Regions from separate parts of the Mesorhizobium sp. WSM4983 genome, predicted to be linked through region 2. Evidence: predicted binding sites of a transcription regulator. Region 2 holds the regulator's gene; the other holds the start of a gene.
The links. The regulator LexA, encoded in region 2, represses DNA repair genes until DNA is damaged. The targets are predictions, from matches to a motif close to TGTTCNNNNTGTGTTCNG.
Positions count from the first base shown of each region.

Region 1: dinB (DNA polymerase IV) is a predicted target of LexA. The motif match lies at 1,505-1,522, and genes of this name have one in related genera.

Region 1 is NZ_JARTVM010000004.1:175,382-178,794, reverse strand. It holds gene P9254_RS14825 (hypothetical protein) at 1-77, shown strand, start outside; gene P9254_RS14820 (hypothetical protein) at 205-396, opposite strand; gene P9254_RS14815 (cupin domain-containing protein) at 819-1,199, shown strand; gene dinB (DNA polymerase IV) at 1,596-2,858, shown strand; gene P9254_RS14805 (aldose 1-epimerase) at 3,094-3,413, opposite strand, start outside.
Region 2 is NZ_JARTVM010000001.1:189,697-193,109, reverse strand. It holds gene P9254_RS01050 (ComEC/Rec2 family competence protein) at 1-1,230, shown strand, start outside; gene lexA (transcriptional repressor LexA) at 1,214-1,948, opposite strand; gene P9254_RS01040 (molybdopterin molybdotransferase MoeA) at 2,065-3,270, opposite strand; gene moaC (cyclic pyranopterin monophosphate synthase MoaC) at 3,272-3,413, opposite strand, start outside.

The DNA.
Region 1 (3,413 bases), on a different contig from region 2:
CTGCGGCACCGTCGACGACGCCGGCACCCGCACCGGCCGCACCGGCTCCGGCCCCGGCTCCGGCCAACGGCGGCTGATCCGCCTGACGCAACCGGCAGGCCGGCTGCGCGTTTATCGAATGGCTACTCCAGCTTCGGCCCGCGCATTCCTCTGGAAGGCGCGGGCCCTTTTTCTCTCGGGCCCTCTTTTCTTGGGCAGGTCCGCTCAGTCATCCAAATCCATCGGCCGATGGCCCGGCCTTTGATGCCAGACGACCTGGCGGAAATCCGTCAGTTCGACGACTTGATCGCAGGTCGGACAGATATAGTTGTCGCAGCACTGGCGAAGCGCCGGCGGAGTGCGGCGCCCTGCCCCGACCGGCGGACGGGTTTCCGTTTTCCCTACCTGATGAAGCATGATTCCTCCCAGTTTTTCTGATTTTTCGAGTATCGCCTTCCATCCGGCTTGGCCTCGCCTATGGCGGTTTCGATGGGCGCGGTGAGCGCGCGCCCGCGAGCGGAAATGAATATGGACTATCGCGGACGGGGCCTGGCTTTGCCGCCGCACTATTGGCGAAATTCACTTGCCGAGGGTTCACAGGATTCTCCCCAAGGAGCGAGAAACGGGGTGGCCCCTCAACCACCGTCGTGCCAGGCGCAAGGAACAGCAAAACACCGGCAGAGCGTGCTTGCAATAGGGCCTGCGCGGCAAAATCGATTTCGCGCCACGCCCGGCAATTACATTAGCAATCATTCATCGAAAGTCGTATCAATCCAGCAGCGGTCGCCGACGATCGCGCGTCAGGCCCCGCTTGCAATCCTTGGAAATGGGAGGATGCCATGGCCGAAGCTGCAATGAAGGTCACCAACCTCGCATCCAAGTCGCATAACAATCCCGACGAGGTTCGCTCGCCCGCCAAGACCCGGGTCGAAGTGGTGCGGCTGCCGGGCTACACGCTCGGGCGGCTCAACATGGAGCCGGGCTGGAGATGGTCCGAATGCGTGAAGCCGGTGGTCAAGACCGACAGCTGCCAGGTCTCGCATGTCGGCTATGTCGTGTCCGGAACGATCACCATACGCATGGACGACGGGACGCAGAAGACCTTCGAGGCCGGCACCTCCTATACAATCCCGCCCGGGCATGACGCCTGGGTAGAAGGCAATGAGCCGTTCCAATGCATCGAGGTGCTGAGCGCCGAGCAATACGCCAAGCCGGTCTAGGGGCTGTCGGCCAAGGGACAGCCGATCCCCCATGGGGACGATCAGAGCGGGCGCTGTCCCGCCATCGTCTCAGAACCTGGATCTCCGGCTCGGCCGCACTTCGTCATCCTGGTGTTCGCGCGTCGCTCGGCTCCTGACTTCGTCTAGCATGACGCAGTTTTGGGCCGCGATCCTTCGCGCCCCTCCCTGGTCTCGCGGTCAACCCGTCAAAGGGGAGCACACCGGCGCAACCGGTCAAAGCCCTTGGTTGTGACGGGTTGCACATGTTCTCATCCCCAGCTTGCCGCTTGACAGGAAACTCCTTTTGTTCTCTTTATGTTCACACGCATTACCGCTTACAACAGTTGCTGCTAATGCTGCGATGCCGCAAAGCGGATGGATGGAGCCGGGAGCGCGATGGCCGCCACGAACGCCGCTTCGGCCGCTACGATCCTGCATGCCGATCTCGACGCCTTCTACGCCTCGGTCGAGCAACTGCTCGACCCGTCGCTGCGCGGCAAGCCGATCGCAGTCGGCGGCGGCGTAGTGCTTGCCGCCTCCTATGAGGCGAAGATTTTTGGCGTGCGCGGCGGCATGCCCGGCCGCAGGGCGCGCGAGCTCTGTCCGCAGCTCATCTTCGTCGGCGGCCGCTTCGGCGAATACCAGCGTCTCGGCGACGCCGCGATCAAGGTGCTCGACGATTTCACGCCGCTGGTCGAGCGCATCTCGATCGACGAGGCTTTCGCCGATGTCGCCGGCTGCACGCATCTGTTCGGACCGCCGGACGAAATTGCGCGAACCATCCGCCGCCGCGTGAAGAGCGAGCTCGGCCTGCCGATCTCGATCGGGGTGGCACGGACGAAGCATCTCGCCAAGATCGCCTCGCAGGTGGCCAAGCCCGACGGGCTGGTGGTGGTCGAGCCTGGCACCGAGCTTTCCTTTCTGCACGATTTGCCGGTGTCGCTGATGTGGGGCGTCGGTCCGGCAACCAAAGCGCGGCTCGCCGAGATCGGCGTCGAGACCATCGGGCAATTGGCGCGCACGCATAGCGGCGCGCTGGAGCGGCTGATCGGCCATGCCGCCGGCCAGAAGCTCGCGGCCCTTGCCTGGAACCGCGACCCGCGCCGGCTGGAGACGCATCGCCGCGCGCATTCGGCCGGCGCGCAGTCGGCGCTGGGCCGCAAACCGGCGCTGCCGCGCGTCTTCGTGCCGACGCTCCTACATCTTGCCGACCGCGTTGCCAGCCGCCTGCGCGCCAAGGACCGGCCCGGCCGCACGGTGACGGTGCGCGTGCGCTTTGCCGACATGCGCGCGGTCACGCGCTCGGTGACGCTGGAGCAGCCGATCCAGGCGACGACCATGCTCGCTGACGTCGCGGAAGAGCTGGTCAGAGGCGTGCTCGCCGCTCACCCGGGCGAACGGGAAATCTCGCTGCTGGCGATCTCGGTCTCGCATCTGGAAGAGCATGCCGAGCTGCAGCTCGAACTGCCGCTCGGCCTGGCGGACGAGAAGCTGAAGCCCGGCAGCCGCAAAGGCCTCGCCCGCTTCGGCGCCGACCGCGCCATAGACAAGATCCGCCAGCGCTTCGGCAAGCAGGCCGTCGGCTACGGCACCGTCGCGCTGCAAGCAGCGCGCTCGGTGCCGGATGAATTCAGGGAGCTGGCGGAGAAGGAGCTGTGAGGGAGGTGCTTCGGCATCTGCTCTGCGGCGCTGGAGATTGGCGAAAGCCGACGCGCCGTCCGATCTCCCCCTTGTGGGGAGATGTCGCCGAAGGCGACAGAGGGCGTCGCCGCGCGTGAAACGCCGGCGTCGTCGGCGACGAAGACAATGCTGGCGATCTATGTGAGACGACCCTCTCTGGCCTGCCGGCCATCTCCCCCTCAAGGGTTGAGATCACGCGCTCGGTCGGCTGCCCTCAACCCGCCACCGCCCAGTCCAGCCGCATCGCCGCGCTCATCGTTTGCCCATCTTCAAGCACCGTCAGCCCTTCGCCGTGATGCGCATCGACCGGGTGCGACACCGGCTCGAAGCAGAAGAAGTCGGCGTCGGATGACGGGGAATAGAGGATATAGACGCCAAGCTCCGGCGAGGCGGTGAGCGTGACCCCGATCCCCTCCTCGAGCTGCGTGATCGAGGCGCGACGATTCCAGCCGTCGAAGGCGTTGTTGACCCAGTCCCACGGCAGCGGGATGGAGCGCGAGAAATCCCAGGCCGGGCGCTCGCTCACCGGCACGA
Region 2 (3,413 bases):
GCCGTGCTTTTCGACCGCGCCGCGCTGACGATGCGCAATTTGGCGATCTCGGCCATCGCCGTCATCCTGGTGTCGCCGCATGAAGTGGTTGGCCCGAGCTTTCAGATGTCGTTCGCGGCAACCGCCGCCCTTGTCGGCGCCTATGCCGGCTGGTCCGACTACCGCGCCGGCAAGGTGAGAGCGCCGCCGGCAAAGCGTTCGTTCCTGCGGTTCATGTCGCACAAACTGGCAGTCGGAGCAGGTGGCGCCGCGATGACGTCGATCATTGCCGGAAGTGCCACGGCGCTGTTTGCCATCTGGCATTTCCAGCGCGTCTCGCCGCTTAGCCTGCTGGCCAATCTCGCGATCATGCCGATCGTCACGATCGTGATGTTTCTCGCCGTCGCCAGCGCGGTCATGATGCCGTTCGGCTTCGACGGGCCCTTCCTCTATTTGATGGGCAAGGGCCTGGCGGCGATGATCGCGATCTCGGCGTGGATTTCGGAGTGGTCGCCGGTCGATGCCGTGGGCCTGATCTCGATCCATTCGGTGCTGCTGGCGACGATCGCGCTCGTCATCGCCACGATGGCGACTACGTGGCTCAGGCTGGCCGCGATTCCTTTCGCTGCCGCGGCCGTCATGATGATCCCGCAGGTGCGCACGCCCGACCTGCTGATCTCGGAGGACGCGCATCTGGTGGCGATGCCGATCGGCGGCGGCGAACTCGCCATCAATCGTGCCCGCTCGAACGAGTTCACCACCGATAACTGGAAACGCGCGCTCAAGGCCGAAACGATCGTGCCGCCGGAGACATTCGCCAAGGGCACGCTGGACATAGCCGATCCCGTCGACCTGCCGCCTGGATCGCCCTTTTACTGCACGGGCGATCTCTGCATTGGCCGGCATCCATCAGGCGCGATCGTCGCGCTCGCCGAAAAACGCGAAGCTGCCCGGCCTGCCTGCGACTTCGCAGACCTCATCGTCATCAACGACGCCACGGCCTACAATCCCTGCCGCGATCCGCGTGTCCTCGTTGTCACCAAGCGGCAGCTCGCGCGCGACGGCAGTGCCGCCGTCTTCTTCGATCCGCAATCGGCGACGGCGCGAGCAACCATTCAATACGCCGTCGAAAAACCGTACCGCCCTTGGCACGAACAGCGGCGCTACTCGCGTGAGGCGAGGGGGTTGGCGCCTTACAAGAAGCCCGAGAAGCCGAAAGCCAAGCCGCAGCCCCTCAGTAGCGGCGGATGAGCCCGACGAGCTTGCCCTGAACCTTGACGCGATCGGGACCGAAGATGCGCGTCTCATAGGCCGGATTGGCAGCCTCGAGCGCGATGGAGGCGCCCTTGCGGCGGAAGCGCTTCAGCGTCGCCTCCTCGTCATCGACCAGCGCCACGACGATCTCCCCGGGGCTCGCAGTGCTGGCGTTGCGGATGATGACCGTGTCGCCGTCGAAGATGCCGGCCTCGATCATCGAATCGCCTTTGACCTCGAGCGCGTAGTGCTCGCCGCCCGCGATCATGTCCGGCGGCACTGTGATCGAATGCGTCTGGTGCTGGATGGCGTCGATCGGCACGCCGGCGGCAATGCGACCCATCACCGGGATGGAGACGGCTGAAACGGCGTCGTCGTCATTGCTGGGCGTCGGCGTGCGGGCGGGCGCCGCGGGTTTGATCTGGCGGCCGAGATTGCCTTGGCCGCCCTGGATGACGCTCGGCGAGAATTTCTTCGCCGCATTGAGGCCGGGCGCGATCGAGTCAGGTAGGCGCAGCACTTCAAGAGCACGCGCCCGGTTCGGAAGCCGGCGAATGAAACCGCGCTCCTCCAGCGCCGTGATCAGGCGGTGGATGCCCGATTTCGAGGCAAGGTCGAGCGCTTCCTTCATCTCATCGAAAGACGGCGGAATGCCGCTTTCCTTGAGCCGTTCATGGATGAACATCAGCAGTTCATGTTGTTTGCGCGTCAGCATGGCGGCCCCCATGGGTTCTGAAACCAGAATCAGAAAAACAAACCCAGAACAAACACTATCTGTTCCAGTTGTGTTCCGCAACCGTTTAAAGTTTAGTGAATGTGTTGACGTTTTGTTCAGCGTAACATCAGAACGGTGCATTCCTCGCCGGCTTCAGCCGCCGGTGCGAAGGGTTGGCGCACGATCAGGCCATTGGCATCGGCGAGCATCCTCAACATCGAGGAATCCTGGATGCCGAACGGTGTTGCGATCAACCCCCCCGCATCTTCGCGGACCACGGCGCGCACATAGTCCTGCCTCAGATCGTTGGCGTGCATTGCGGCGCCTAGCCGGGCCGTGCGGATTTCCTGCCGGCAGGACCGGCCGCCCAGCCGCGCCAGAAGCGGCTTCAGGAACACCTGCGAGCAGACCAGGCTTGCGACCGGATTGCCGGGCAGGCCGATGCAGCGAATGTCGCCGAGCCGGCCAAACATCAACGGCTTGCCGGGACGCATGGCGATCTTCCAGAAGTCGAGCTGCATGCCTTCGCCGGTCAGCACGTCATGGATCAAGTCGTGGTCGCCGACGGAGGCGCCGCCAAGCGTGACGATGACGTCGGCGCCGGCCTTGACCGCCTTCTTGACCAGGGCCGCGACCGCGTCCTTGCGGTCGGCGGCGATGCCGAGGTCGAGCGAGCGCGCGCCGACCGACTGGGCCGTAGCTGTGACGCCACAGGCATTCGACGAGATGATCTGGTCGGGGCCGAGCGCGCTGCCCGGCGGCAGCAATTCATCGCCGGTGGCGATGATGGCGAGCAGCGGCTGCCGCACCACGTTGAGACTCGGATGGTTGGCCGATGCCGCCAGCGAAAGCGCCGCCGGATCGAGCTGGCGGCCTTTTTCGAGGAGCAGGTCGCCCTCGCAGAAGTCGAGGCCGCGGCGACGGACGTTGCGTCCCTCCGCGGTCGGCTCGGTCACTTCGATGCCGCCGCCGCCGAGATCGCGGACATTCTCCTGGATAACGATGGTATCGGCGCCTTCGGGGAGCGGCGCGCCGGTGAAGATGCGCACGGCCTCGCCCTTGCCGACAGAGCCGGTGAAGCCACGCCCGGCGGGCGCCATGCCGATCACGGAGAGCCGGGCCGGCGCCGAGGCTACGTCGGCGGCCCGTACGGCATAGCCGTCCATCGCCGACGCATTGAAGGGCGGCTGGGTGCGCAGAGCCACCACCGGGTCGGCCAGCACCCGGCCGGCTGCTTCGGCCAGCGGCACGCTTTCGCCTGGCAGCGCGGTCGCGCCGTCCAACAGGCGTTGGAGCGCCTCGGCGACCGGAAGCAAAGCCATGCTAAGAACCGGCCTTGTAGTCGCCCGACTTGCCGCCGGTCTTCTCGACCAGCCTGATGCCGGAAATCGCCATGGCGCGGTCCGCTGCCTTGGCCATGTCGTAGATGGTGAGGCAGGCGACCGACGCCGCGGTCAGCGCCTCC